Regions from separate parts of the Methylobacterium sp. J-072 genome, predicted to be linked through region 1. Evidence: riboswitches for the same ligand, from Rfam matches in the RefSeq annotation. Region 1 holds a riboswitch; the other holds the start of a gene.

What was found. A riboswitch is a leader RNA that binds a small molecule or an ion and turns the genes downstream of it on or off. The one in region 1 is predicted to bind thiamine pyrophosphate.
Region 2: it holds a riboswitch for thiamine pyrophosphate, as region 1 does, so the genes downstream of both, thiC (phosphomethylpyrimidine synthase ThiC) here and thiO (glycine oxidase ThiO) in region 1, are expected to answer to the same signal.

Annotation. Positions count from the first base shown of each region.
Region 1 is NZ_JAKSYK010000192.1:111,824-116,016, reverse strand. Features, by position in the region: gene rpoD (RNA polymerase sigma factor RpoD) at 1-369, shown strand, start outside; gene MKK67_RS24315 (adenylate/guanylate cyclase domain-containing protein) at 446-1,705, shown strand; TPP riboswitch at 1,826-1,954, shown strand; gene thiO (glycine oxidase ThiO) at 2,019-3,242, shown strand; gene thiS (sulfur carrier protein ThiS) at 3,239-3,451, shown strand; gene MKK67_RS24300 (thiazole synthase) at 3,454-4,193, shown strand, end outside.
Region 2 is NZ_JAKSYK010000131.1:12,664-16,856, reverse strand. Features, by position in the region: gene MKK67_RS14945 (acyltransferase family protein) at 1-140, opposite strand, end outside; gene MKK67_RS14940 (HNH endonuclease) at 246-620, opposite strand; gene MKK67_RS14935 (alpha/beta hydrolase) at 643-1,482, opposite strand; gene MKK67_RS14930 (hypothetical protein) at 1,600-1,944, opposite strand; gene MKK67_RS14925 (DUF6516 family protein) at 1,947-2,228, opposite strand; TPP riboswitch at 2,439-2,544, shown strand; gene thiC (phosphomethylpyrimidine synthase ThiC) at 2,615-4,193, shown strand, end outside.

The DNA.
Region 1 (4,193 bases):
GAGAAGGTGCGAAAAGTCCTGAAGATCGCCAAGGAGCCGATCTCCCTCGAAACCCCGATCGGCGACGAGGAGGACAGCCACCTCGGCGACTTCATCGAGGACAAGAACGTCGTTCTGCCGATCGACGCGGCGATCCAGTCGAACCTGCGCGAGACCACGACCCGCGTCCTGGCGTCGTTGACCCCGCGCGAGGAGCGCGTGCTGCGCATGCGCTTCGGCATCGGCATGAACACCGACCACACCCTCGAAGAGGTCGGCCAGCAATTCTCGGTGACCCGCGAGCGCATCCGGCAGATCGAGGCCAAGGCCCTGCGCAAGCTGAAGCACCCGTCGCGCAGCCGGAAGCTCCGGAGCTTCCTGGACAACTGAGCCCCCGCCGCGGATTCCGCGGCGCCTCTCCTTTGACCGCGTTGCCACCGGGCTGCGCGGACCCCATTGTGGCGCCATGCTCGAACGCCGCCCGCCAACGCCCGGATTGCCGACGGCCTTCGCGGACGGCTCCGAAGCCGACGACGTGCCCTTCGGCGCGCTCCAGCCCTCGGTGGGCATCCGGGACTGGCTGCTGGGCGAGGGCGCCCGGCTGGAGAAGGCCGAAGACATGCTCTCCGGCCTCGCCGAGCGCTTGATCGCGGTCGGCGTTCCGGTGGACCGGGCCTCCACGGCGATCGACACCCTGCACTCGGAATATGCCGGGGTCGGCCGGGTCTGGACCCGGGACGGCGGCACCAGCGTGCGCCTGTTCCCGCACGGGAGCCGCTCGCAGGAAGCCTATCTCAGCAGCCCGTTCCACACGGTCCACGAGACCGGCGAATGGCTGATCCTCGACGTCGCCGAGACGCCGGACGACGCCTACGCGATCATCCCGGACCTGAAGGCCGGCGGCTACACCCACTACGTCGTGGCGCCGCTGTTCTTCACCAACGGCACCAAGAACGGCATCACCTTCGCGACGAAGGCGCCCGACGGGTTCGGTGACGACGACATCGCGATCCTGCGCTTCGTCATGCCGGCTTTGGCCGCGGTCGTGGAGATGCGCGTGCTCAACAAGCAGCTCGACCACGTGCTGCGGCTCTATGTCGGCGACGAGCCGCACCGGGCGATCCTGGCGGGCGACATCCGCCGCGGGCAGGTGACGCGGATCCGCTCGGCGATCCTGTTCGCCGACATGCGCGACTACACGCGCACCTCCGCCGACATGACCCCCGAGGAGGCGGTCGGGCTGCTCAACGTGTTCTTCGATTGCCTGGTGCCGCCGATCGAGCGGGAAGGCGGCGAAGTCCTGAAATACCTGGGCGACGGTCTGCTGGCGATTTTTCGCGAATCCGGGGACGATCTCGGGGGCGCCGCCAAGGGCGCGCTCACGGCCGCCCAGCACGCGCTGGCGGCCCTCGACGAGGCCAATGCCCTGCATCAGTTCGCTGTACCGGTGGCCGCCGGGATCGCGCTTCATCACGGCGAGGCCGCCTACGGCAATGTCGGCTCCGGCTCCCGGCTCGACTTCACGGTGATCGGCCGCGACGTGAACCTCGCGAGCCGCCTGTCACGGCTGAACCGGCAGCTCGGCGAGCCGCTGCTGATGTCGAAGCCGTTCGTGGATTTCCTCTGGGGCGATCCGATCCCACTGGGCGAGCATGTCCTCGACGGGTTCCGCGAGCCCATGGCGGTGTTCCGGCCGAAATTTTTGCGGCCGCGGACGCCGAGCTGATCGGCCCATCGCAACCGGTTTCGTCTTCGGACGCTGACTGCGACCTGCCGATTGTTCTCCCCGCAGGCCCGACCGGCTAGCCCCGGGGTTGACCGGCGCTCTCCGCGCGACCAGATCTATGCCTGTTCCAGGGAGATCCCCGGCAAGGGGCTGAGAAACCGCTGGCACGTCCTCACGGACCTGCGGCGCGGAAATCCTTTGAACCTGATCCGGCTCATACCGGCGTAGGGATTGGACCGCGGCTGCCCGAAAGGCAGGCCACAGCTTCTCACCGAAGCAGACGGCCCGATCTTCGCGACGGAATCCCGCGGAGATGATCTTGGCCTTTGACCGCCCCGTTTCACCGATCGGACGCCGCCGCATCCCGGCCGGTCTCGCCGCGCCGGCTTCGATGCCCGCGCGGGCGGATGTCGCCATCGTCGGCGGCGGGTTGATCGGACTGTCGATCGCGTGGCGTCTGGCCCGGGCGGGCCGCTCGGTGGTCGTCGTCGAGCGCGACACGATCGGCGCGGGCGCGAGCCTCGCCGCCACCGGCATGCTCGCCCCGGCCGCCGAGCACGAGCCCGGCTCGGACCCGCTCCTGCCGCTCGCCCTCGAATCCCTGCGGCTCTGGCCGGGCTTTCGCGATGCGCTCGAAGCCGAGAGCGGCCTGCCAATCGATTACCGGCCCGATGGGACCGTGGTGGTCGCCATCGGCCGCGACGAGGTCGAGCGCCTGCGCTTCCGCTACGACCTGCAACGCCGTTCGGGCCTCGACGCCGCGTGGCTGTCGGGCACCGAGGTGCGGCGCCTGGAGCCGGGCTTACGCCCCTCCGTCACCGCGGGCGTCCATTGCCCGCTGGATCACCAGGTCGATCCCCGCCTCGTCATGGCGGCGCTGGCCGAGGCTTGCCGGCGCGCCGGCGTGACCCTGGTGGAGCATAGTGCGGTGACCGGGCTCGACTGGTCCGGCGGGGCCGTCACCGGCATCCGCGTCGGCGATCAGGGCGTCACGGCCGGCACCGTCGTGCTGGCCTCCGGCGCCTGGAGCGGGGAGGGCGGGCTGCTGCCCGAAGCCCTCGCCCTGCCGGTGCGCCCGCTCAAGGGCCAGTCTCTGGCTTTGCGCACCACCGCCCGCACCGGCACCCTCGGCCGGATGATCTGGACCGAGCAGGTCCACATGGCGCCGAAGAGCGACGGCCAGCTGATCGTTGGCGCCACCGTCGAGGATTGCGGCTTCCGCCCCGGCGTCACCGCCGGCGGCCTCTACGCGCTGCTGGAGGGCGCCCGCCGGGTGCTGCCCGGCATCGAGGAGATGGAGGTCGAGGCCGTGTGGAGCGGCTACCGCCCGACCTCGGACGACGATGCACCGATCATCGACACCCTGGCGCCGGGCCTCGTCGCCGCCACCGGCCATCACCGCAACGGCTACCTGCTCGCCCCGGTCACCGCCGACGCGGTCGCCGCGCTGGTGACGGATGGCGCGCTCCCCGAGATCGCCAGACCGTTCACCCGGGCGCGCTTCGCCCAACCCGAACCCCGGAGGGCCTCGGCATGAAGCTTCTGGTGAACGGCGAGCCGCGCGAGCACGCGGTCGAGACCATCGCGGCCCTGTTCCGGGTCGAGGCCGAGGAGACCGGCATCGAGAGCCCGCAGGGCGTCGCCATCGCGCTGAACGGCCGCGTGCTGCGCCGCCGGGACTGGGACGAGACGCCCGTCGCCGAGGGCGATCGCGTCGAGATCGTCCGCGCCATGCAGGGAGGTTGACCATGGACCAGATCGTCACGCCGCTGCGCCCCGAGGCCGACGCGGACCGCTTCACCGTCGCCGGGGTTGAGCTGTCCTCGCGGCTGTTCATCGGCACCGCCGGCTACCCGACCCAGGCGATCATGCGCGACGCCGTCGCGGTCTCCGGGGCCGAGGTGGTCACCGCCTCGATCCGCCGGGTCTCGCTTCAGGGCCACGGCTCCGACACCGTGCGCATCCTCAAGGGAAAGCGGTTCCTGCCCAACACCGCCGGCTGCGAGACCGCCCGCGACGCGATCATGACCGCGGAGCTCGCCCGCGAGGCGCTCGACACCACCTGGATCAAGGTCGAGGTGATCGGTGACCGCGAGACCCTCTACCCGGATGTGGCCGAGCTGATCGAGGCCTGCCGCCACCTCGTGGATTCGGGCTTCGTGGTCCTGCCCTATTGCAACGACGATCCGGTGGTCTGCCAGCGCCTGGAGGATCTCGGCTGCGCCGCGATCATGCCGATGGGCTCGCTGATCGGCTCCGGCATGGGCGTGGCCAACCCGGCCAATATCGAGCTGATCTGCCGCCGGGCCGGCGTGCCGGTGATCGTCGATGCCGGCATCGGCACGGCCTCCGACGCGGTCATCGCCATGGAGCTGGGCGCGGCCGCTTGCCTGATCAACACCGCCATCGCCAAGGCCGACGACCCGGTGCGGATGGCCCGCGCCATGGGCCGGGCCGTCGAGGCGGGCCGCGACGCGTATTGCGCCGG
Region 2 (4,193 bases), on a different contig from region 1:
GCCACCACCGGGTGGAGGAACCCCTCCCCGCCCATCGCGGCGCCGGTGCCGATGACGGAATGCATCATCACCACCAAGAGGATGCAGATCCCCTTGGCGACATCGACCCAGGCCAGCCGGCCGTCCCCTACCCCGCCCATCGTTCAACTCCGCGACCGAGGCGAGTGTGGAGCGGCAAGGTTGACGGGGCTGCCTGCCCGGCCGCGGAACCTGCGGACGTGCTGAGCGCCGGGTAAACGGCCGGCTCAATCCCGGCGCCGGCCCGTCCGGCGGTCGCGGGTCATGCGGGTGGCGGCGTGGAAATCGTCGGGCTTGCCGCGGATCCAGACCAGGAAGCGCGCGATCTCGGGATCGGCCCGCAAAGCCTCGACATCGGCGAGGCGCTTGGCGATCTCGGCCTCGCTGTAGCGGGCATGGATCGCCGAATGGCAGATCTGGTGCAGCCGCACCGTGCCCTGGTGGGTCCCGCCCTTCAGCTTCGGGGTGAGGTGATGCAGGCTGGAGCGGGCGCGCGGCGGGATCGGCCGGCCGCAGAGCGGGCAGACCGGATCCGCCCGGGGGGCGGCGCCCGGCATATCCGGATCGTCGGCGTTCCAGCGCCGGGAGCGGCGTCCGACCAAGCGATCCCTCCTTCCATCCCGATCAAGGCACGGCGCTGTCCGCAGCGAGACAGGCCGGCCCGACGCGCCCGCGAAACGTCGCCTCGGCCTCGCGGTCCCGGATTCCGAAGATCGAGACGTGATCGCCCGGGATGAACGCGAACCGCGCCCGGGGGCCCGCCGCCGCGGCCAGCGCCCGGGCGAGCTTGGCCGGCACCACCGGGTCGTCTTTGCCCTGGACGATCAGGACCGGCTCGGTCCCGCCGCGGATGCGCAGGTCCGAACGATACGTGTCGCGCAGGAGCCAGGATGGGGCCAGCGGGACATGCAGCCGCACGGTGTGGGTGAGGGAGTCGAACGGCGCTTCGAGATAGAGCCCGACCGACGCGATACGCTCGGCCATCGCCACTGCGACGGCCGCCCCCAGGGAATGCCCGTGCAGCAGGATCGGCGCGCCCGGCGCACGCGCCATCGCGGCCGCGATTGCCGCCATCCCGTCGCGGATCAGCCCGTCCTCGCTCGGCGATCCGGTCGAGCCGGGATAGCCGCGATAGGCCGGCGCCAGCACGCCCCAGCCGGCCGAAAGCCAGGGATCGGCGGCGAAGCGGGCGGCATGCGGCTCGGGCCGGGAGCCGTTGCCGTGGAAGCTCACCACCACCCCGCATCCCGGCCGCGGCGCCCGCCACAGGGCGAAGAGCCGCTCGCCATCCTCGGTGGTCAGGGTGATCGGCTCTGTCCCGGGCGGGGCGAACCGGTCGCCTGCCGGCTCACCCGCCCAGGCCGCTCCCGGATAGATCAGCCGCCGCTGGAACACGGCCAGAGCCACCAGCGCGGCCAGATAGACCAGGGCCACGATGGCCAGCAGCAGAAGCAGGATCCACATTTTTTTGGAGACTGGGCTGAGAGACCTTGATAGCCGCGTTTCGCCCATCTCAGGAGGCGAGGCCGATCGGAGGCTGGGCAGCCCCAACCTATTGCGCGCGCTCGACCAAGCCGTGCATCAAGCCGCCTTCCGGATCGTGAAGTCGACATGCACGGTGTCGTAGGGAAACACGATCCGCCCGTCCTCCGTACGATCCAGGACGCCCGCGTTCAGCAGCGCGTGCACGTCGCCATGCGTGTTCTTGACGTCGCGATCCAGCAAGCGCGCCACGGCCCGCAGCGACATCGGTTCCTGCCCGGCCAGAATCCGGATCAGCTCCCAGCGGCGGGGCGTCAGGACGGTCCACAACCGCTCGACCGTCGGAAACGAGATGAAGGCGCCCTGCTCCTCGCCGCGGAAAGCCGCCAGCGCCCGGACAGTGCTGTCTTCGATGGTGGAGACACCGATGGTCACGGTCTTCATGGTCATCTCCAGGATGCGACATCGGCCCAGAAGTCCGCCATCAGGGCCTCTGGGCTTGTAAAGGTGTAAGGCACTTCCCGCTCGCCGATATGCTTGTGGTCGCCCTTCCCGGCCTCGTTGTCGTAGCGGAGCACGCAAGCACCCTCGACCACGAAAGCGAGCCGATACTTGAAGCCGTGGGCGCTTCCACGAACCGGAGACGGCACCCTCCAAACGACGAGTTCGGCGAACGACCGATCGGCCGTGACCTCGATCCGTTCCCTGAACAGCAGCGCGGCGTCCATGACGTTGGCGAGAATGCCAACGGACCAGGTCGTTGGCAAGCGTGCCAACAGGCATTCGGAGAGGAGCGTTCCCCTATCCCGGCAGCGGTGATCCGATCCCGGCGGCGAGCCGCGCGGTGGTCCGCCCCGCTACCGTGCCGAACCGTGCGATCATGTCAGCCCCTCCCCTCAGCACAGCATTGACAAACCCTTTGGCGGAGCCGAGTCTTGAACCGTTCCGAGGGGGGCCCTGTAGAGGGCTGAGATTGGGCACGCTGCCCTGACCCTTGAACCTGATCCGGCTCATACCGGCGGAGGGACGGGAACCTGCGGCTGCCTGCGTGCGGCCGGATCTCATCTCAGCCATCGCGTGGTCCGGAACGCTCCAACACGAGGAGAGGCCCACGATGAACGCACCCGTTCTCCCCAAGGACGTGAAAGGCAGCCCGGAGACCGTGACCACGGGTCCGGTCACCGGATCGCGCAAGGTCTATGCGAGCCCGGCCGGCCGGTCGGACATCCGCGTGCCCTATCGCGAGATCGTCCTGTCCGATCCGAAAGAGGAGCCGGTGCGGGTCTACGATCCGTCGGGCCCCTATACCGAGACCGACGCGCGCATCGACCTCACCGCCGGCCTGCCCGGCGTGCGCGAGCCCTGGATCGCGGCGCGCGGCTACACCGCGGTCGAGCCCCGGGCGGTCAAGCCCGAGGATAACGGCTTCGCCGGCGACAAGCTCGTGGACCCCTGCCCCGCCGCCCGCACGATCCGGAAGGCCGGTCCTGGCCAGATGGTGACGCAGTACGAGTTCGCCCGCGCCGGGATCATCACCGAGGAGATGATCTACGTCGCCCACCGCGAGAACGCCTGCCGCGACGCGATGCTGGCCGGCGCCGAGGCCACCCTCGCCGACGGCCAGAGCTTCGGGGCCTCCGTGCCGCCGTTCATCACCCCCGAATTCGTGCGCGACGAGATCGCCCGCGGCCGGGCGATCATCCCGGCCAACATCAACCACACCGAGCTGGAGCCGATGGCGATCGGCCGGAATTTTCTGGTCAAGATCAACGCCAATATCGGCAACTCGGCGGTCACGTCGTCGGCCGCGTTGGAGGTCGAAAAGCTGGTCTGGTCGATCCGCTGGGGCGCCGACACGGTCATGGACCTGTCCACCGGCCGCAACATCCACAACATCCGCTCGTGGATCATCCGCAACAGCCCGGTGCCGATCGGGACCGTGCCGATCTACCAGGCGCTGGAGAAGGTCGGCGGCGATCCGCTCAAGCTCGATTGGGAAGTCTTCAAGGACACGCTGATCGAGCAGGCCGAGCAGGGCATCGACTACTTCACCATCCATGCCGGCGTGCGGCTGGCCTACGTGCCGCTGACCGCCCGGCGGGTCACCGGCATCGTCTCGCGCGGCGGCTCGATCATGGCGCGCTGGTGCCTGGCCGGGCACCGGGAATCGTTCCTGTACGAGCATTTCGACGAGATCTGCGACATCATGCGGGCCTACGACGTGTCGTTCTCGCTCGGCGACGGCCTGCGTCCGGGCTCGATCGCCGACGCCAACGACGCCGCGCAGTTCGGTGAGCTGGAGACGCTGGGCGAGCTCACCAAGATCGCCTGGGACAAGGGCTGCCAGGTGATGATCGAGGGCCCCGGCCACGTGCCGATGCACAAGATCAAGGTCAACATGGAGAAGCAGCTGCGGGAATGCGGCGAGGCACCGTTCTACACCCTCGGCCCGCTGACCACCGACATCGCCCCGGGCTACGACCACATCACCTCGGGCATCGGCGCCGCCATGATCGGCTGGTTCGGCACCGCGATGCTCTGCTACGTCACCCCGAAGGAGCATCTCGGGCTCCCGGACCGGGACGACGTGAAGACTGGCGTGATCACCTACAAGATCGCCGCCCACGCCGCCGACCTCGCCAAGGGCCACCCGGCCGCCCAGCTGCGCGATGACGCGCTCAGCCGTGCCCGGT